DNA from 3 places in the Bacillus sp. TCT6 genome. Region 1 is predicted to be linked to each of the others. Evidence: predicted binding sites of a transcription regulator. Region 1 holds the regulator's gene; each other region holds the start of a gene.
What was found. The regulator Rex, encoded in region 1, represses fermentation and respiration genes when NADH is low (regulators of the CRP and FNR family bind a similar motif). The targets are predictions, from matches to a motif close to TTGTGAAATATTTCACAA.
Positions count from the first base shown of each region.

Region 2: scfA (six-cysteine ranthipeptide SCIFF) is a predicted target of Rex. The motif match lies at 5,513-5,530, and genes of this name have one in related genera.
Region 3: AC0ONG_RS05250 (formate/nitrite transporter family protein) is a predicted target of Rex. The motif match lies at 5,733-5,750, and genes of this name have one in related genera.

Region 1 is NZ_JBVYHX010000001.1:3,160-10,727, forward strand. It holds gene AC0ONG_RS00025 (ABC-F family ATP-binding cassette domain-containing protein) at 116-2,050, opposite strand; gene AC0ONG_RS00030 (redox-sensing transcriptional repressor Rex) at 2,238-2,867, shown strand; gene AC0ONG_RS00035 (YdiK family protein) at 2,897-3,088, opposite strand; gene AC0ONG_RS00040 (CPBP family intramembrane glutamic endopeptidase) at 3,085-3,834, opposite strand; gene groES (co-chaperone GroES) at 4,226-4,510, shown strand; gene groL (chaperonin GroEL) at 4,549-6,183, shown strand; purine riboswitch at 6,324-6,425, shown strand; gene guaA (glutamine-hydrolyzing GMP synthase) at 6,590-7,568, shown strand, end outside.
Region 2 is NZ_JBVYHX010000002.1:120,375-127,942, reverse strand. It holds gene AC0ONG_RS27585 (putative mucin/carbohydrate-binding domain-containing protein) at 1-2,117, shown strand, start outside; gene AC0ONG_RS27580 (putative mucin/carbohydrate-binding domain-containing protein) at 2,222-4,957, shown strand; gene scfA (six-cysteine ranthipeptide SCIFF) at 5,579-5,740, shown strand; gene scfB (thioether cross-link-forming SCIFF peptide maturase) at 5,801-7,207, shown strand; gene AC0ONG_RS27565 (DUF3221 domain-containing protein) at 7,352-7,568, opposite strand, start outside.
Region 3 is NZ_JBVYHX010000001.1:1,040,821-1,048,388, forward strand. It holds gene AC0ONG_RS05220 (FadR/GntR family transcriptional regulator) at 1-571, shown strand, start outside; gene AC0ONG_RS05225 ((Fe-S)-binding protein) at 740-1,459, shown strand; gene AC0ONG_RS05230 (LutB/LldF family L-lactate oxidation iron-sulfur protein) at 1,476-2,897, shown strand; gene AC0ONG_RS05235 (LutC/YkgG family protein) at 2,897-3,607, shown strand; gene AC0ONG_RS05240 (prepilin peptidase) at 3,721-4,443, shown strand; gene AC0ONG_RS05245 (cyclic-phosphate processing receiver domain-containing protein) at 4,458-4,769, shown strand; gene AC0ONG_RS05250 (formate/nitrite transporter family protein) at 4,797-5,648, opposite strand; gene AC0ONG_RS05255 (TerC family protein) at 5,851-6,645, opposite strand; yybP-ykoY riboswitch at 6,728-6,901, opposite strand; gene AC0ONG_RS05260 (TrkH family potassium uptake protein) at 6,940-7,568, opposite strand, start outside.

The DNA.
Region 1 (7,568 bases):
ATATATTCCCAGTTACCATTGATATATCCAAAAAATTATTTATGTACTTAAAGAAAAAAGATGTCGCATAGTCAAAAATCATGACTGATGAGACATCTTCCTTATTTAAATACTCTTATACATGCAGCTCTTCCCACTCTGCCATACAAGTTTCAAGCTGTTCTTGTAGCGTTTGTTTTTTAGTTGTAATTTCACTAGCTTTTTCATAATCTGCATATATTTCTGGTAAGCAAAGTTGATCTTCTAACGTAGCAATTTCTTCTTCTAAGTTTACGATATTTTGTTCTAGCTCTTCAATTTTTCGAGTGCGTTGACGTTCTAATTGTTTACGCTCTTTTTCTTCGAGATAATTTAATTTTTCTTGAGCTACAGTTTTTTGAACAGGTGCCTGATTTTCTTGCTGTTCTTGTTGTTCAAATGCTGCACGTTCAATCATTTCATTTTTCTTCTCCACATAGTAATCGTAATCCCCTAAATATTCCTGTGCGCCTTCTGTTGATAACTCAACCACAGTCGTTGTTACACGGTTAATAAAGTAGCGGTCATGTGAGACAAATAGAAGAGTCCCTGGATAATCAATTAAAGCATTCTCTAAAATCTCTTTACTATTTAAATCAAGGTGGTTCGTAGGCTCATCCAGAATTAATAAATTTGACTTTTGCATCATAAGTTTCGCAAGAGCTAATCGAGCTTTTTGTCCACCACTAAGGGAAGATACTGGTTTCAGTACATCATCTCCTGTGAATAAAAAATTCCCGAGTATAGTACGGATTTCTTTTTCAGGTTGCAGTGGATATTCATCCCATAGTTCATTTAAAACCCGTTTAGAAGATGTTAAATTTGCTTGTTCTTGGTCATAATAGCCAACAGATACATTTGATCCGAAAGAAACATTACCATTTAATAGTGGTAACTTATTCACAATAGATTTTAATAATGTGGATTTCCCAATTCCGTTTGGACCAACTAAGGCAACACTATCTCCGCGAGTTAAGCGCATAGTTACGTGTTCAATTATAGGGTCCTCCTCATAGCCGATGGTTGCATCTTTTACTTGTAAAACATCATTTCCACTTTGCTTTTCAATATCGAAGTGGAATGATGCTGACTTAGAATCCCCTAATGGTCTCGTTAATAATTCCATTCTGTCTAGTTGTTTACGGCGACTTTGAGCACGTTTCGTTGTAGAAGCGCGAGCTATATTCTTTTGAACGAAGTCCTCAAGTTTTGCGATTTCATCTTGTTGTTTTTCGTAACGTTTCATTTCTTGATCATATAATGCTGATTTTAAGTCTAAATATTTACTGTAGTTACCAACAAATCGTCTGCTTTCTTTATTCGAAATTTCATATACTTGTGTAACGAGTTTGTCTAAGAAATAACGGTCATGGGAAACGATTAATATTGCGCCAGGATAACCTTGTAAATATTGCTCAAGCCATGTTAATGTTTCAATGTCTAAATGGTTTGTAGGCTCGTCCAAAATAAGTAAGTCTGGTTTTGTTAATAATAATTTCCCGAGAGCTAATCTTGTTTTTTGCCCGCCACTTAAAGTAGAGATCGTCGTCTGGTGTGTTTCAACTGGGAAGCCAAGGCCGCTTAAAATGGAGCGAATATCCGCTTCGTATTGATATCCACCTTGATCTTTATAATTGAGTTGCAATTGGTCATAATCAGCTAACAATCTTTCATATATAGCTTCGTTTGAAAAGTTTTCTTCTTTTCCCATTTCTTGCTCAAGCTTTCGAAGTTTTGTCTCCATTTGCTGTAAGTGGGTAAAGACGGTTAGCATTTCATCCCAAATTGTTAAAGACGTTTCTAGGCCAGTATTTTGAGCTAAATACCCGATTGAGACATCTTTCGGTTTTATAATTTCGCCACCATCATGTGATAACTCACCAGCGATAATTTTTAATAATGTAGATTTTCCAGCTCCATTCCTTCCAACTAATGCGATACGATCTTTTGTTTGTACTTCCAATTTTATGTTTGCAAGAATTGTTTCTGCACCGTATAATTTCGAAAGTCCATTTACTTGTAATAAAATCAATGTTCTCACCTCAAATAATTTCTTAACTTTGCCATGTTTATATTTCTCAATCATACTAAAAATAGTGTATAGTTTAAAATAAAGAGAGAATACTTCTTCTCTTTATTATACAAGGAATTTAATGAGTGCTAAACTTCTGTATTTGATTAAAGTATATGAATAAAGATAGGAAGAGAGGAGAGGTCATATGGATCAGCAAAAGATTCCACAAGCCACTGCTAAAAGATTGCCTCTATACTATCGATTTATCCAAAACTTATCTCTTTCTGGTAAGCAGCGTGTTTCATCGGCCGAATTGAGTGAAGCGGTAAAAGTAGATTCCGCAACAATACGAAGAGATTTTTCGTATTTTGGAGCATTAGGGAAAAAGGGATATGGATATAACGTAAATTATTTATTATCATTTTTCCGCGAAACACTTGATCAAGATGATATAACGCGTGTAGCACTTATTGGAGTAGGTAATTTAGGGACCGCTTTCTTACATTATAATTTCACGAAAAACAATAATACAAAAATTGAAATGGCATTTGATGTTAGTGAAGAGAAAGTTGGAACAGAAATCGGGGGCATTCCTGTATATCATTTAGATGAATTAGAAGAGAGATTATCAAATGATATACAAGTGGCAATATTAACAGTACCGGCTACAGTAGCACAAGCTGTAGCAGATAGATTAGCTGAAACGAGCGTGCACGGTATTTTGAATTTCACACCAGCACGATTAAACGTATCAGAGAATATTAGAATTCATCATATTGATTTAGCTGTAGAGTTACAAACATTAGTTTACTTTTTGAAAAACTATCCACAATAAAACGCAGAGGAAGCGACCTCTGCGTTTTATTATTGTTTCTTCTTTGTGAATTTAACTAATATAAGGCGAAGTGCCAAATTAAAATCAATTGTTGCCATAACTGCAAATAGTATTGTCCACACATTCCAGATTGTATCTGTCACGTTCGTAATGGCGAAGCGTGTAAAGATACATCCAAGAAGGAAGTATAATGCGGCCATGAACAATGGTGAGTTTCTCATACAAAAAATCCTCCGATAAATCCTTGCATTTTTTCAGCTTCTTTAATCATTTCTTGAATTTGCTCATTGCTCATAAAAATTTGCCCAATAGCGACTAATGTATTCATCGCAACATGAGCTGCAATAGGAACGATAATGCGCTTCGTCTTCACATATAAGAAGGCGAATACGAGCCCCATAGCAGTGTATACCAATAAGTGAGTAAAATCAAAATGAATTGCTGCGAATACAAGTGAACTAATGATAGCTGCAATAAAGAAGTTGAACTTCTTATAAAGTGCACCGAATAGAATTTTTCTAAATACGATTTCTTCTAAGATAGGTCCGATTATAGATACAACAATAAGGAACCAAGGAGTAGTTCGTGCAATTTCCATCAGTTTCATTGTATTTTCTGAACCTTGTTTAATTCCTAGTAGCTGCATCTCGATCATACCGGCAACTATTTGTGAAAAGAAAGCTAAGAATAATCCGATGAAAATCCACCCAATTGTAGCTGGAACAGAAGAGCGCGTTGCATCTAAATGTCTGTCGCGAATATCTGTTCTAAGTAACCAAAGTACGATACATAATGCAACAAAGAAGCTAATAATTGCCCAGTGTCCCATTATGATTTGTCCTTTTTCCTCAATGGTAAATCCTCTATTATCATAGAGTCCTGTTTTTAGGAGAAGTGGTAATCCAACAGCGCCAGATAATTGCATTAAAATGTATGTAACGATAATCCACCAGTATTGTTTCTTCAAATGGTTTAACCATCCTTTCTAACTCTAGTGTATGAGATGAGGTAGGATAACATGTAAATATGTTATCTACGATATAAACTTTCATTCGAATTATGATTTTTTTGTAAATACGTATTTTAAATTAAAGTAGGAGACAGGAAAAAGTTGTACGTTTAGCGAAAACAACTTAGGGTGTCTTTCATATTGTAACATACGAGTAGGGGAAACAACGATTCATATAGTAAAGGCAGTATTCTATATAGAAAGTTTATATAGTAATTTGCGAAAAAATTATGATTTTTTTACTTGCAAAAGAAATTGAGATTATTTATTATTATAAGTGTGTTAGCACTCGGGTGACTTGAGTGCTAATAAATAAAATTTACATAACAAAATGAGGAGGTTATTGTTCATGCTAAAGCCATTAGGTGATCGCGTTGTAATTGAGCTTGTTCAAGCAGAAGAAAAAACAGCAAGTGGTATTGTATTACCAGACACTGCAAAAGAAAAACCACAAGAGGGTAAAGTTGTTGCAGTAGGTACTGGTCGAGTGCTTGAAAATGGTGAGCGTGTTGCTTTAGAGGTAGCAGCAGGTGATCTTATCATCTTCTCAAAATATGCAGGTACTGAAGTGAAATATGAAGGTACAGACTACTTGATTTTACGTGAAAGTGACATCTTAGCAGTTATCGGTTAATTATATAAATCTTAAAAAATCCAAGGGGGTCAATTATTATGGCAAAAGATATTAAATTTAGTGAAGAAGCACGTCGTTCGATGCTTCGCGGTGTCGACACTCTTGCAAACGCAGTAAAAGTAACACTTGGACCAAAAGGTCGTAACGTTGTACTTGAGAAAAAATTTGGTTCACCACTTATTACAAATGATGGTGTAACAATCGCAAAAGAAATCGAATTAGAAGATGCATTCGAAAACATGGGTGCGAAATTAGTAGCAGAAGTTGCTAGCAAAACAAATGATGTAGCTGGTGACGGAACAACAACTGCAACTGTATTAGCGCAAGCTATGATTCGTGAAGGTCTTAAAAACGTAACAGCTGGTGCTAACCCAATGGGTCTTCGTAAAGGTATCGAAAAAGCTGTTACTGCTGCAATTGAAGAATTAAAAACGATTTCTAAACCAATCGAAGGCAAATCTTCTATCGCACAAGTAGCTGCTATTTCTGCAGCTGACGAAGAAGTAGGTCAATTAATCGCTGAAGCAATGGAGCGCGTTGGTAACGACGGCGTTATTACTTTAGAAGAGTCTAAAGGATTTACAACAGAATTAGACGTAGTAGAAGGTATGCAATTTGATCGTGGATATGCATCTCCTTACATGATTACTGATTCTGACAAAATGGAAGCAGTTCTTGATAACCCATACATCTTAATTACTGACAAAAAGATTTCTAACATTCAAGAAATCTTACCAGTATTAGAGCAAGTGGTACAACAAGGTAAACCACTTCTTATCATTGCTGAAGATGTAGAAGGCGAAGCTTTAGCTACATTAGTAGTGAACAAACTTCGTGGTACATTCAATGTAGTAGCTGTTAAAGCTCCTGGATTTGGTGACCGTCGTAAAGCAATGCTAGAAGATATCGCAATCTTAACTGGTGGCGAAGTAATCACTGAAGAATTAGGTCGTGACTTAAAATCTGCTACAGTTGAATCTTTAGGACGCGCTGGTAAAGTTGTTGTTACAAAAGAAAACACAACTGTAGTTGAAGGTATTGGAAATACAGAGCAAATCGCAGCTCGCATCGGTCAAATTCGTGCGCAATTAGAAGAAACAACTTCTGAATTCGATCGTGAAAAATTACAAGAGCGTCTTGCGAAACTTGCAGGTGGCGTAGCAGTAATTAAAGTCGGTGCAGCAACTGAAACTGAGTTAAAAGAGCGCAAACTTCGCATTGAAGATGCACTTAACTCAACTCGTGCAGCAGTAGAAGAAGGTATCGTTGCAGGTGGTGGTACTTCACTTATGAACGTATACACGAAAGTAGCTTCTATCGTAGCTGAAGGCGACGAAGCAACAGGTATCAACATCGTACTTCGTGCACTAGAAGAGCCAGTTCGTCAAATCGCAATCAACGCTGGTCTAGAAGGATCTGTAGTTGTAGAGCGTCTAAAAGGCGAAAAAGTAGGCGTTGGTTTCAACGCAGCTACTGGCGAATGGGTTAACATGCTTGAGTCTGGTATCGTAGATCCAGCTAAAGTAACTCGTTCTGCACTTCAAAACGCAGCATCTGTTGCAGCTATGTTCTTAACAACTGAAGCTGTAGTAGCTGACAAGCCAGAACCAAATGCACCAGCAATGCCTGACATGGGTGGCATGGGCATGGGCGGTATGGGCGGAATGATGTAATTCCGTTTGCCCTAAAAAACATCCATTTCTATATAGAAATGGATGTTTTTTTATGTTTTTTAGAAAAGGAAATGAATTTCTGTAGAATTTTGTCGCTTTCTCTCTTGACCATATAGATACTTCATTGTTAGAATCTAGGAAGATAATATAAAACGATCCTTCATATATCCTCAATGATATGGTTTGAGAGTCTCTACCGGGTTACCGTAAACAACCTGACTATGAAGGCAGTGTGTCTTATATTTATAAAGAGCGGAGACTATCTTTCTTTATAAAGCCAGACCCCTGCCTTTTCTTTGTTATGAGACTAGAGGCGGAGGACTGGCTTTTTTTATTATATTAGTAATGCTTTTCGCCAAATTGGTGAAAATATTTATATACGAGAACTAACGTTGGGGTGATTATTTTGAAGAAGCAACACGATACAATTATCGTTTTAGATTTTGGAAGTCAATACAATCAGTTAATAGCACGTCGAATTCGTGAGTTCGGTGTATACAGTGAACTTCATCCACATACAATTACTGCAGAAGAAATTAAAGCAATGAATCCAAAAGGGATTATTTTCTCTGGTGGACCAAATAGCGTATACGGTGAAGGTGCATTACATTGTGATGAAAAAATCTTCGAACTAGGATTACCGATTTTCGGTATCTGTTACGGTATGCAGCTTATGACACAACACTTCGGTGGTAAAGTAGAGCGTGCCAACCACCGTGAGTACGGAAAAGCTGTTCTTAAAGTAGAGAACGAATCAAAATTATATGCGAACCTTCCAGAAGAGCAAGTTGTATGGATGAGCCATGGCGACTTAGTAACTGGTTTACCTGAAGGATTTGTAGTAGACGCAACAAGTGAGTCTTGTCCAATTGCTGGTATGAGCAATGAAGAGAAAAACTTATACGGTGTACAATTCCACCCAGAAGTACGTCACTCTGAGCACGGTAACGATTTAATTAAAAACTTCGTATTCGGTGTATGTGGTTGTTCTGAAGGATGGAACATGGAGAACTTTATCGAAGTAGAACTAGAGAAAATTCGTGAAACTGTTGGAGACAAAAAAGTACTATGCGCACTTAGCGGTGGTGTAGACTCTTCTGTTGTAGCAGTATTAATTCATAAAGCAATCGGCGATCAATTAACATGTATTTTCGTTGACCATGGTTTACTTCGTAAAGGTGAAGCGGAAGGCGTTATGAAAACATTCAGCGAAGGCTTCCACATGAACGTTATTAAAGTGGATGCACAAGAACGTTTCATGAACAAGTTAAAAGGTGTAGAAGATCCAGAACAAAAACGTAAAATCATTGGTAATGAATTCATTTACGTATTTGATGATGAAGCTTCTAAATTACAAGGTATGGACTTCTTAGCACAAGGTACAC
Region 2 (7,568 bases), on a different contig from region 1:
GAGGATATGCTGGTTTTCAACAACAAAGTGGGTTTGATGAAAATGGAAAACGTACTTTACATTTTGCCTTATGGGATCCAATTTCCTCTAAAGAAGCAATAAAAGCCGAATACTTATCTCCGAATTCGCAAGCTGGCCCCTTTGGAGGAGAAGGAACAGGAATGAAGGTTCAAACAACTTATGGTTGGAAAGACAACAATTGGTACAGAATGACAATGCGTTCATGGCAAGAAAATGGTCATACCAAATTTGGACAATGGATGAAAGATGTAACAAAGAATAAATGGCATCAAATTGCAATTATGGACTTTCCGGTTGCTAATGTTGCATTTAATCATGGATTAGGAATGTTTCAAGAAGACTGGGCTGATAGTGGACAGAATGTTCGAGAAGCGCGCCTAAAAAATGGTTATAGCCGAAAATTAGTTGATAAACAATGGAGTTCTTGGAATAATCAAAGTATTTCTGGAACGCATGATAATACTTATCAATATGATGGAGGAGCTACTTCAGAATATGTATGGGTCAAAGCAGGAGGTAATACGCAGTCTACTATTGGGTCAGGAAAAATATTCACGCTAAATCAACCTACTCAACCTGAAATAGGAAAATTAGATTTTGATATCCAATCTATATATTATGAAAATGAAAAATTAAATGTATCTTGGAAACTAAAAGAAAATAGTACACCGCAATTTAAGGGGAAAATTGAAATTTATAACAATGAAAATATGACGGGCCAACCTATTAACGTAATTGATGATATTAAATCTTATCAAAATGGATTCAGTCAATCTATATCATTACCAACAAATGCTTATGCAAAAATTGTATTAACGGATATATTTGATCAAACTGTTGAGAAAAAGGTACAAATCAAAAATGAATCTCCAAACATTTTTGAAGGTAATGAATTTGCTTGGTCGCTGAAAGGGATTGGAGATTTTGAATTTGCGAAAGTAAATTTAAATAAATCAACAGAAGAAATGCAAATAAATCTAAAAGCAGGTGTACCACATGACTACTTTGATAGTACATATGCAAGTATTAAAGTGCAAAACACATCAGGTAAAGTGGTCTATAACAAAGAGATTTATGGAAACAAACAACAAAATGCTGAATCGCAAAAAGTTCCAGTCAAAGTAGGCGATTATATCGAGTTAACACATCTAGAAGGTGTACATAGGGCTACTCTTACAAATGTAGATAATAGTAAACAAGAGAGCTTTGGAAAAAAAGCCATATATGAAGTTACAAAGGAAGGCCTGAAGAAAGTAGAAAAAATGCCAGAAGCAACAATTTTAGAAGGAAACAAGTTTGCGTGGTCATTAAAAGGATATAGTGATAGAGAATTTGCAAAAGTAGATTATGATAAAACGGTAGAAGAGATGAAGGTCAAACTAGAAGCAGGTGTACCACATTCCTACTTTGCTAGTACGTATGCGAGTATTAAGGTCCAGAATTCTTCTGGCAACGTTCTGTACAATAAGGAAATCGTGGGAAATAAACAACAAAATGCTGAAAGCCAAATTGTGCCCGTCAAGGTAGGGGATTACATTGAATTTACCCATATAGAAGGAGAAGCAACAAAGGAAAAAACGCGAGCGACTTTAACTAACCTTGAAAATAACAAAAATGAAACCATTGGAAAGACAGCGAGGTATCAAGTTACAAAAGAAGGCTTGAAGAAAGTAGAGAAAATGCCAGAAACAACGGTTTTAGATGGAAATCAATTCGCTTGGTCATTAAAGGGATATAATGATCGAGAAATCGCGAAAATAGAATATAACAAATCAACAGAAAAAATGCAGATTAAATTAGAAGCGGGTATCCCCCATTCTTATTTTACTAATACGTATGCAAGCATTAAAGTCCAGAATTCATCCGGTAATATTTTGTACAATAAAGACATTATAGGAAATAGACAACAATCTGCTGAGAGCCAAACCGTTTCAGTCAAAGTAGGGGATTGTATTGAGTTTACTCATATAGAGGGAGAAGCACAAAAGGAAAAGACACGCGCCACACTTACTAATCTTGAGAATAGTAAACAGGAGTATATGGGAAAGAAAAGAATATATCAGGTTACCTCTATGGGATTATTAATAAAGTCATAGATTTTACTACAAAAGTTAAATTATAGATTTATATATTATATAAAAATTTTAACCATTATACGCATTAAAAAAATCTCAAGAGAATATAGATTGGCGGGTATAGTATGAACATATTCAAAGGGTTTCTAATTTCATCAATTGCAATGACAACTTTTGTAGGAACAGATCTAATCCTACAAAATGATAGTATTCATAATAAAGTTTATGCTGAATCTTATAATGTCACATACAAGGAAAGAGATTCACAGGAAGAAAGATTAATTGTAAAGTTTAAAAATCAAATTGACTTACCTTATGAAGATGGTATTGAGAAAAAAATAAAAAATGGGGATTATGATAACAATTTAAAGGAGTTATTTTCTGAAAATAAAGAACTTACTTTGAATCGTCTGTTCTCATCAGTAAATCCGATAGAGATTGAAAAGTTATCAGTACACTCTAAATCATTTGCTAATCAATCAGCTAATAATTTATTAAATTATTATATTGTACAAGCTCCTAATAACATAGAAATAGAGTTGTTACTGAAAAAATTTGAAACATCACCTCTTGTAGAGGAGGCTTATATACAAGAAAAACAAATTTTGACACCCCCTGAAATACAGTTACAAGATTTATCTGTTAATCCGTACGATGATCCTAGATTTAAAAATCAAGGATATCTTGAAGCGGCACCAAAGGGAATTAATGCCTCGCATGCTTGGAGCATTAAGGGTGGTGACGGGAAGGGTACAACTTTTGTGGATATGGAATATGGGTGGTTATTGAACCATGAGGATTTAGTGAATAAAAATATAAAGCTTATGTCTGGACAAAATATAAGCCAGCATAGAGCTCATGGTACTTCAGTTTTAGGAATTGTTTCATCCGAAGATAATCAAATTGGAAATATTGGAATTGCACCAAAAGCAAATGTAAAAGTAATATCCCAAATTAGGGATAATGGAATTTATAATACAGCAGATGCTATTTTAAGTGCTGTACATAATTTACAATCAGGGGATGTTCTTTTATTAGAGGCACAAGCTTCATATGATGGGTATGGGGATAAATATTTACCTGTAGAAGTACATCCAGATATTTTTGATGCAATTCGTGTTGGTGCAGATAAAGGGATTATTATTATAGAAGCTGGCGCAAATGGTTCAAACGACTTAGATAATTTTAAAGATCGTAATGGAAAAAAGATCTTAAATCGAAATAGTCCAGACTTCAAGGATTCAGGTGCTATTATGGTTGGGGCGGGATCATCAACTGTTCCACATAAACGTTTATGGTTTTCAAATTATGGAAGTCGATTAGATGTATATGGATGGGGAGAAAATGTTGATACAACATCAGCAAATCCAAATCAAAATACTACAAATTTATATACATCAACATTTAGTGGAACATCAAGTGCTTCACCAATTATTGCCGGGGCAGCAACCTCGATTCAAGGTATTGCTAAAGAACATCGAGGTTCTCCTTATACACCAGCCGAATTAAGAAATATTTTAAGTAATCCAAATACAGGAACACAATCTCAAGATCCTTGGAATGATAGAATAGGTGTTTTACCTGATTTAAAATCTATATTAAATAACTTAGGTTTTAATTCAGATATACCGAACTCTTCTAGTATTTTAGAAGGAAAGCAGTTTGCATGGTCACTAAAAGGAATTAGTGATTTTGAGTTTGCAAAAATTAATTTCAATAAGTCAACAGAAGAAATGCAAATCGACTTAAAAGCAGGCGTACCGCATCATTATTTTAATGAAACGTATGCGAGTATTAAAGTACAAAATGCAACAGGAAAAGTAGTATACAATAAAGACATTTATGGAAACAAACAACAAAATGCTGAATCGCAAAAAGTTCCAGTCAAAGTAGGCGATTATATCGAGTTAACACATCTAGAAGGTGTACATAGGGCTACTCTTACAAATGTAGATAATAGTAAACAAGAGAGCTTTGGAAAAAAAGCCATATATGAAGTTACAAAGGAAGGCCTGAAGAAAGTAGAAAAAATGCCAGAAGCAACAATTTTAGAAGGAAACAAGTTTGCGTGGTCATTAAAAGGATATAGTGATAGAGAATTTGCAAAAGTAGATTATGATAAAACGGTAGAAGAGATGAAGGTCAAACTAGAAGCAGGTGTACCACATTCCTACTTTGCTAGTACGTATGCGAGTATTAAGGTCCAGAATTCTTCTGGCAACGTTCTGTACAATAAGGAAATCGTGGGAAATAAACAACAAAATGCTGAAAGCCAAATTGTGCCCGTCAAGGTAGGGGATTACATTGAATTTACCCATATAGAAGGAGAAGCAACAAAGGAAAAAACGCGAGCGACTTTAACTAACCTTGAAAATAACAAAAATGAAACCATTGGAAAGACAGCGAGGTATCAAGTTACAAAAGAAGGCTTGAAGAAAGTAGAGAAAATGCCAGAAACAACGGTTTTAGATGGAAATCAATTCGCTTGGTCATTAAAGGGATATAATGATCGGGAAATCGCGAAAATAGAATATAACAGAGCAACAGAAAAAATGCAGATTAAATTAGAAGCGGGTATCCCCCATTCCTATTTTACTAGTACGTATGCAAGCATTAAAGTTCAAAACTCATCGGGCAATATATTGTACAATAAAGAAATTGTAGGAAATAGACAACAAAATGCTGAAAGCCAAACCGTTCCAGTTAAGGTAGGGGATTATATAGAGTTTACTCATATAGAGGGAGAAGCACAGAAGGAAAAGACCCGTGCCACACTTACTAATCTTGAGAATAGTAAACAGGAATTTGTAGGCAAGAAAAAAACATATCAAGTTACTCCTACAGGATTATTAATAAAATAGATAAAAAGGATGTCTAAAAAATAGAATTTTTTTAGACATCCTTTTTTATTATTAAAAAACGCTAATTATTAATAGTGATATAGGATGAATTCTATAGCCCACTAACTATTATATATACTCAAAAAATTAAGTTATAGCTAATGTTCCAAGGATTGACACATCTATTCTTAGTTAATCATGTTATACTTTTCACAAGTGAAATGCTACAATATCAAATCCTAGTTTTATGACATCCTTCTGTTGCCACAGTTTATAAAAGGTCAATTCCAATGGGATTGACTTTTTATAGTTGTAGCACAAAGTTATAAACGCCCATATTTATTATAAGATAAATATTGTAATTTCACGTACCGTATTTATGAATGTATAAATAATTACAATAAATATTATTCTATATGTAGCTTTGCGATATGTAACTGTTAAATAGATAATATTTAACCTTCTCGTGATATTTTAAATTAAGGTTAAAAGAAAGGAAAGTAAAATAAAGTAGTTCGTTAATATATAAGTATATTAGTAATAATTTGTGGGAAATTGAAGAACTAAGGTATATGATTGTGAAAAAAATCACAATCATATACCTTAGTTCTTCAAAATTATTTCAAAAGGAGGTTATAAACAATGAAAAGAATTATAACACTGAGCACTTGTAAACTGCAAGATACTATAAAACATGGTGGGTGTGGTGCATGTCAGACATCTTGCCAGTCTGTTTGTAAAACCTCATGTGGAGTTGCAAATCAAAAGTGTGAAAATACAATAAATAGGAAACAAGAAGTATAGTATTCAATTATATTTTATTTAGGTGGCCATCTTTATGAAAAAGGAGTTTGGTTATCCAGTATGATTCATCAATATAAATTAAATGGATACAATATCGTGTTAGATACTTATAGCGAATCCGTACTTGTCGTTGACGATCTTGCTTATGAAATAATTATGCTATATCAGAATACTACTAGGGAAGAAATCCTGTCAATAATGCAGGAAAAGTATAAATATGATTTCCACGTTTCCAAGAAGGAAATTCGAGAAACAATTGCGGATATTGAAGAACTAAAAAGAGATGGGAAGCTTTTTACCGAAGATGATTATAGGGACCTTTCAATTGATTTGATAAATCGTCCCACTTATGTAAAGGCTCTTTGCCTTAATGTCGCGCATACATGTAATCTGTCGTGTGAATACTGCTTTGCTAGCCAAGGAAAATACAATGGAAATAGAGCCATAATGAGTTTTGAGGTTGGAAAAAGAGCCATAGATTTTCTATTAGAAAACTCAGGTAATCATCGAAATCTTGATGTTGATTTTTTTGGTGGGGAGCCACTCATGGCGTGGAAAACTGTCAAACAGATTGTCGCCTATGCAAGAAATAAAGAAAAAGAGTACAAAAAAACTTTTCGTTTTACCTTTACTACAAATGGTATGCTGCTTAATGATGAAATTACTGAATTCTTAAATCAAGAAATGCACAATGTTGTATTAAGTCTTGATGGAAGAAAAAAAGTTCATGATTATCTTCGTAAAACTATCAATGGGAAAGGTAGCTATAATCATATCGCTCCAAAGTTCCAGGAGTTTGTTGAGAAGCTTGGAGATAAAGAATACTATGTACGTGGAACCTATACCCATAATAATGTTGATTTTACCAATGATATTTATCACATCGCTGACTTAGGTTTTAACAAAATCTCAATGGAACCTGTTATCTGTAATCCCCAAGAACCATATGCGCTCTGTGAAGAAGACCTGCTGGAAATTTATAATCAGTATGAAATTCTCTCGAAAGAAATGCTAAACCGTGAGGAAAAAGGAAATGGTTTTACATTTTATCATTACATGCTCGACCTTTCAGAAGGTCCGTGCGTTCAAAAAAGAATTTCTGGTTGCGGTTCTGGGACTGAATATCTAGCTATTACCCCGTGGGGGGAGATATTTCCTTGTCATCAGTATGTGGGAGAAGAAGAATATAGTATGGGGAATATATGGGATGGCATTACAAAAGCAGAGATACAGTCTCAGTTTAAGGAAAGTAATTGCTATTCAAAACCGGAATGTCAGGAATGTTGGGCACAGCTTTACTGTAGTGGCGGTTGTCCAGCTAATACAATACATGCAACGGGTTCTCTTAAGGGAACACATGAGTTCAGCTGTAAAATCTTCCGAAAGAGAATAGAATGTTCTATGATGGTTAAAGTAGCTCAATCCATTAGAGCTATGAAGAAGGAAGAACAAGGCATAGTTCAGTAAATAAAAAAGTGCACAAGTGTTGTTATAGCATAAATTTATAAAGATAGTTACAAACAAGAATTCTTTAGTCCAATTTAGAATAAATGAGTTTAAAAGAAGATAGCCATTTGTAATGGCTATCTTCTTTTGTAAAAAATATATAATTTATTCAATTATTTTTTCGATAACAGGCATAACAGCGATTGGTGGAATAGAGTGAGTCCATCCTACGGAAAATATATTTAGTTTTTCACCTACGCTATAGTTATCCTTGCTAGTAATAGGAACACGTAAAATTTTATTCTGAGAAGCTAATTCCCACCAATTATTTTGATAAGAAAGTGCCTCCTCTTTTGTATTAGTGTCAGCTATAACTAAATAA
Region 3 (7,568 bases), 1.0 Mb from region 1:
TGTTCGTGAAGCGCTAAGTGCGCTAAGAGCGATGGGCTTAATTGAGATGAAACAAGGAGAAGGTACATATGTGAAGAACTTCGATTCTTCTTCATTAACAAAATCATTAAACAATAGATTATTAATGAAGAAAGAAGATATTTTGAATTTATTAGAAGTACGAAAGGTGCTTGAAGTGGGGGCAGTTCGAGTAGCGGCGGCAAAACGTACGGAAGATAATTTACAAAATATGAAACATTGGTTAGATGAAATGGCAAAGAGCATTGGAGATGAAAAGGCTGGCGAAAAAGCTGATTTTCAATTTCATATGGGAATTGCAGAGTCTTCGCATAATAACATTTTGCTTGAACTCATGAATCATGTTTCAGAGATGATTGCTGAAACAATTGGTGAATCAAGACGCATTATTTTATATGGTGAACAAACGACATCAGAACGACTTATAGAAGAGCATCAAGTTATATATGATGCGGTGTTAAAACAAGATGTAGAATTAGCGCAGCAAGCAATGCTAGATCATTTAACAAATGTAGAACATATTGTCACAGGTAAAAACGATATAAATTCGTAATTTAATCTTTTAAAAATTTAATTTTCTGATAAAATAGAGAAAGATTAAGTAAGCGTTTTCTTTAGGAGAGGGAGAGGATAGGCCATGGTTGAGCCTATTTCTTCTCTACTCAGTCATCTGATGACCATATGTTTGTTGGCGAAGTTGTAAAAAGGGGGAGTAATAGTTATGAAAGTTACTTTATTTGTTACTTGTTTAGTCGATATGTTTGAAACAAATGTCGGTAAAGCAACAGTTGAAGTGTTGGAGCGTTTAGGTTGTGAAATTGAATTTCCAGAAGCACAAGTTTGTTGTGGTCAGCCTGCTTATAATAGCGGCCATGTAGAAGCAGCAAAAGAAGCGATGAAACATATGATTGAAACTTTTGAAGATGCAGAATATATTGTTACACCATCTGGCTCGTGTGCGACAATGTTTCATGAGTATCCGCATGTTTTCAAAGATGATCCAAAGTGGGCTAAACGTGCACAAAAAGTTGCTGATAAAACTTATGAATTTACACAGTTTATTGTAGATGTTTTAAAAGTTACAGATGTTGGTGCAAGTTTATCAGGGATAGCTACTATTCATAAATCATGTCATATGACACGTATGCTCGGAGTAAAAGAAGCACCAGGGATTTTATTATCAAATGTAAAAGGATTAACTGTGAGAGATTTGCCAAACGTGCAAAATTGTTGTGGGTTTGGGGGAACGTTTTCAGTTAAGATGACTCCAATCTCTGAGCAAATGGTAGATGAAAAAGTAGATAGTGTAATGGAAACAGGTGCAGATTATTTAATCGGTGCAGATTGTGGGTGTTTGTTAAACATTGGCGGACGTATTGAGCGTTTAGGAAAAGAAGTAAAAGTAATGCATATTGCTGAGGTACTGAATAGTCGCTCATGAAGGGGGAACATAAGCTATGTCTATGAAAATCAGTGAGAAAAAATTTAATGATCGCGTTGGTGATGGAATTCAAGATTCGTTTATGCGCGGAGCAGTATCTTCGGCACAAACGCGCTTATATACGAATCGCTTAAAAGCCGCAGATGAATTAGGAAACTGGGAAGAGTGGCGTGAACTAGGTGAACAAATCCGTCAACATACGTTAGAAAATCTTGATTATTACTTAATGCAGTTAAGTGAAAATGTATCAAAAAGAGGCGGACACGTGTACTTTGCGAAGACGAAAGAGGAAGCAGCAAAGTATATTCAAGACGTCGCCAAAAAGAAACAAGCGAAAAAAGTAGTAAAATCAAAGTCGATGGTAACAGAAGAAATCAGTATGAACCATGCGCTTGAAGAGATTGGCTGTGAAGTGTTAGAGAGTGATTTAGGAGAGTATATCTTGCAAGTAGATAACGATCCACCTTCACATATTATTGCACCTGCACTTCATAAAAATAGAACGCAAATTCGCGATGTATTTAAAGAAAAGCTAGGCTATGAAAATTCTGATGACCCGTATGAAATGACAAAGTTTGTTCGTAAACAACTTCGTGAGAAATTTATGGATGCAGAAATTGGTGTAACTGGTTGTAACTTTGCTGTTGCAAATACGGGCTCCCTTTGTTTAGTAACGAATGAAGGTAATGCAGATCTTGTTATGTCAATTCCGAAAACACAAATTGCAGTAATGGGTATGGAACGTATGGTTCCGACAATGGAAGAATTAGATGTTTTAGTTGGTTTACTATGTCGTAGTGCAGTAGGTCAAAAATTAACAAGTTATGTAACAGTAGCAGGACCAATTCAAGAAGAGGAAGTTGATGGACCTGAAGAATTCCATTTAGTTGTTGTTGATAATGGTCGCTCTCAAATTCTTGGATCTGAATTCCGTTCAGTATTACAATGTATTCGTTGCGCTGCTTGTGTTAACGTATGTCCTGTATATCGTCACGTTGGTGGACATTCATATGGATCGATTTATTCAGGACCAATCGGCGCGGTATTAACACCGCTTCTAGGTGGATATGATGATTATAAAGAGCTTCCTTATGCATCTAGTTTATGCGGAGCATGTACAGAAGCTTGTCCAGTAAAAATTCCATTGCATGATTTATTATTAAAACATCGTCAAGTCATCGTTGAGCAAGAAGGTCGTGCACCACTTGCAGAAAAACTAGCGATGAAAATGTTTAGTATGGGTGCTTCTTCAGCTGCTTTATATAAAATGGGTTCAAAAATGGCACCAGCGGCAATGAGTCCATTTACATCTGGTAATCGTGTATCAAAAGGTGTTGGGCCACTTAAAAACTGGACGGATATTCGTGAATTCCCAGCTCCAAGTAAAGAACGATTCCGTGATTGGTATAAAGATCATAAGAAAGGCGGGGATAAATAATGACAGGATTAATTCAAAACCGTGATGCCTTTCTAGATAACATTGCAAAAGAACTTGGGCGCGCGCGTAAAACAGAAGGTGTAGAGCGTCCAGTATGGAAAAGTAATGTGAATATAGAAACGTTAAAAGATTATTCACAAGAAGAATTACTAGAAGTGTTTAAAAATCAATGTACAAACATTCATACAACTGTAGTAGAAACGACAAATGAACGTTTACGTGAAGACCTTCAACAAGTAATCATGGAAAACGGCGGAGGACCTATTTTATTATCAGCGGATGAGCGTTTTGATGCATATGGTTTAACATCTTTATTTAAAGAAGAACTTCCAAAGCGAGACGTTGAAGTAAACGTATGGGATCCAGAGAGAAAAGACGGAAATATGCGTTTAGCTGAAAAAGCGAATATTGGTATTGCATTTAGTGATTATACATTAGCTGAATCTGGTACAATTGTTGTACAAAGTCATAAAGGACAAGGACGTTCTTTACATTTTTTACCGACTGTATATTTAGCTATTATTCCACGTGAAACACTTGTGCCTCGTATTACACAAGCAGTTCAGGATATGAACTCACGTGTAGAAGATGGCGAGACAGCGGCATCTTGTATTAACTTTATTACAGGACCAAGTAACTCGGCTGACATTGAGATGAATCTTGTTGTCGGAGTACATGGACCATTAAAAGCAATATATTTCATCGTATAAAAGAGGGGAAAGCAGGCCAGAAAATGGCCTGCTTTTTTAGTAGAATAATGGATAATATGAAGTAGAAGTTCTCTCCTTTTTTTGCTATGTTTTTTGGGAAAGGAGAGGAAGGGATGTTCACTTATTTATATGCACTGTTAGCAGGGATGGTGTTTGGTTCATTTTTTATGTTAGTTGCGATGAGGGTTCCATTAGGGGAGTCTATCATTACCCCGCGTTCACATTGTCATTATTGTAAATATGTGCTAAGGCCAAAAGAACTAATCCCCATCATTTCATTTTATATACAAAGAGGCTGTTGTACGAATTGTAAGAGGCAAATTCCGATTATGTATGTAGCATTTGAATGTATAACAGGAAGTATATTTCTTCTTACCGTGTATATGATTGGAATAGAACGAGAGCTTATTATCATTTTATCCCTCTTTTCGCTACTTCTTATTATTTCACTTACAGATTACTTATATATGTTAATTCCTGATTGTATTTTAATTTCATTTGCCGTTTTACTCATTCTCGAAAGTGTTTTTGTACAATTAGTTACTTGGACAGATAGTATAGTTGGTAGTGGTGTTATATTCATTTTGTTATATTGCATGCAAAAGATGTATCCAGAAGGGCTTGGCGGTGGAGATATAAAACTACTTTCGTTGCTTGGGTTTATAGTAGGAGTGAAGGGAGTTTTTATCATTTTATTTTTAGCATCTTGTTTTAGTCTTTGTTTTTTCGGGATTGGGATCGTATTAAAGCGTATAGAAGTACGAAAGCCCATTCCATTTGGTCCTTTTATTAGCCTTGGGGCAATATGTTATGTATTGGTCGCATATTCAAAGTAGAGAGGGAATAGAAAATGAACGTATATATGGATGATCAAAGAAGTTGTCCGTTCGGGTATGTGCCGGCAACTACAGTAGAATGTACCTTACAAATGGTTCGGGATTATGGTGTGAATATTCTTTCCCTTGATTTTAATATGGGATGGGGAGAAAAAAGTGGACTAGATTTTGTAGAAGCCTTTTGTACAGAAGGGTTATATGTAAATGAAATTCACCTTCATACGAATGATATCATCGGTATGCATAAGATGAAACAAAGATTGGATAAGGGAAAGGAAGAAGGAGAAATTAATCCTCACCTTGTTGTTAAATATGTGGGAAGCTAAAAACTCCAAAGTAAAACTTTGGAGTTTTTAATGTTTCATATGTGCTTGTAAAGGAATAATCTCTTCTTGTTGAGCTGCTGCGATTTCAGTTTCTTCCTGTTGAACGTCAGGTGTTTTCTTAGTTAAGTAGTGGTATACCATACCGACAAATACTGATCCGCCAATAATGTTACCGATTGTAACAGGAATTAAGTTATGAATAGCACCTGAAAAAGAAATTGTCTCAGGATGCGGTGAAACTAAAGATAAAGCAAAGAGTGATAAGTTTGCAATACTATGTTCGTAACCAGATAAGAAGAATGTGAAAACAAGTAGCATCATGACCATTATTTTTGCTGTGTCACCTTTGACCTGAGAAGGTAAGAAGCAAGCAAGACATACGAGCCAGTTACATAAAATGGCTTTAAAGAATAACTGCATTGTAGGTGTGTTCATCTTTCCTTCAACGACTTTACTCATTAAGTGACCGTGATCAATTGCTTCAAAAATTCCAGTTGCGTAAAATAGTAAGGCAAAGAATAACGCGCCACCTAAGTTACCTGCGTAACAAGCAACCCAGTTACGCAGTGTATCAGAAATCGTTGTTTCCTTTCTTAAAGTTGCTACAGTAAAGTACATTGTGTTTCCAGTAAACAATTCAGCACCACCATATATAATAAGTACGAGAGCAATCCCGAAAAACATAGAAGCAGCTAAATAAGTTGCTGGTGAATCTGCAATGTGAAAAAAATTACCTAATTTAAAACATAGTACAATAATAAAACCGATATAAATACCCGCAAGTGCAGCACGAATGAAATATTGCATTGGGTTTATATCTAGCATTTTCTTTTTGCTTTTAGCCAGTTTGACAACATAATCTAGTCCTTGTTCTAGCATGAGTAATACGCTCCTTTAGTAAATCTTCTATAAATACTCCTTATATGAATAAAGTACATGGAATTGTTCTCACTTTCAATAAGTTTGTGCAATGTTTCACAAAAAGGACATACATATATTGAGAAAGCGTTTGCAAAAGATAGTATAATGGAATTTTTTCTGGATATTGAGAGGAAGAAAGCAAAAAGAAAAAGCGCTGTAATTACAGCGCTTTTTCGTCTAAATTCTTTTCTACTTTTACTTCTACTTCTTTTGAGAAGAACCAACCACCAACTGCGATTCCGACTAATACAATCCAGAATGTAAGCTTCCACGGAGTGGATTCTGGGAATGAATGTGGAATTACATTTAATGCAGGGTGTGCTAATGTATAAACTGCTAGCTTTACACCAACCCAACCTACAATTAAGAATGCTGCAGTTTCAAGTCCTGGTTTACGTTTTAAGATTTGTACGAAAGCAGTTGCTGCAAATCGCATAATGATTAATCCGATAAGTCCACCCACAAAGATAACAACGAATTGCCCAGTATCAAGACTACCAATTGTACCTAATCCTGTTTTTGGTAAAGTCATTGCTAGTGCAACAGCAGCTAAAATTGAATCAACTGCGAAGGCGATATCAGCAACCTCAACTTTAAATACAGTCCACCAAAAGTTCTCTTGTTTTTTCTTTGCTTCTTTTTCTTCAGTTTCTTCATCCGTATTCTTTTTAACATACGTTTTAAATAAGTGATTACCAGCGATAAACATAAGGTAGATGGCACCGATTGCTTGCACTTGCCATACATCGACTAAGAACGAAATCATAAATAACGATCCGAATCGGAAAACAAATGCCCCCGCTAATCCATAAAATAGTGCTTTCTTTCGTTTTTCTTCTGGTAAATGTTTTACCATAATTGCAAGAACAAGAGCGTTATCAGCCGCTAAAATTCCTTCAAGTGCAATTAGGATGAGTAATACCCAACCATACTCCAATAATAATGATACATCCATGTACATTCTCCTCTCATTTCTATAAGTTCTAAATAAGTGAAGAATTTCCCCACTATTTAGTTTCCCCATACTCCTGCCTATTAACTTTGGAAGAATCTGGAAATGAATACAAAAAAGACCTCTGCCGTTAATAGGCAAAGGTCTTGCTAGACATATGTAATGAAAATGCCAACAAAGCCGGAAGAACTAAGTTCTACGTAATGACGACTTTGTTTCCAAGAAATTTTCTTGGACGCTACTCCCCTTTGGAGATATGCTATTGTATTCTCATTATATGGATAATTTCTACGGTTGTCAACCTGTTAAAATATCTTCATTCGGATATTTTATTTTCCGGTTCTTTTTACGAGCAAATGAAAAAGCCAATGTTAAAGGACCCATTTTCCCAAAAAACATCATAAAGATAATAATAGCTTTTCCGATTATAGTTAAGTGGGGTGTTAAGTTCATACTGAGGCCAACAGTCCCAAATGCTGAAAATACTTCGAAAGCACTCATCAATAGAGGAACTCGCTCAGTAATACTCAAAATTAAAATAGCAAAAAAGATAAATGAAATGGAAATAATAGTAATAGTTAATGATTTGACAATGAGAGTATCTTTAATGGACTTTTTAAATACGACAATATCCTCTTGTTCTTGTAGAAATTTAAATACGCCAAAAAATATGATTAAAAATGTTGTTAACTTAATCCCACCACCCGTTGAAGCGCTACCAGCACCAATAAACATAAGGAGCATCATTAATAGGAGGGAAGGTTTTGACAATGTAGAAATATCAACTGTATTAAACCCGGCAGTTCGCGTTGAAATTGCTTGAAAATAAGAGGCTATTCCTTCTTCAAATGGGGTAAAACCTCTCATAGAAAGGGAGTTATGGAACTCGAATATAAAAATAAAAAGGGTAGCAATAATGTTGACGA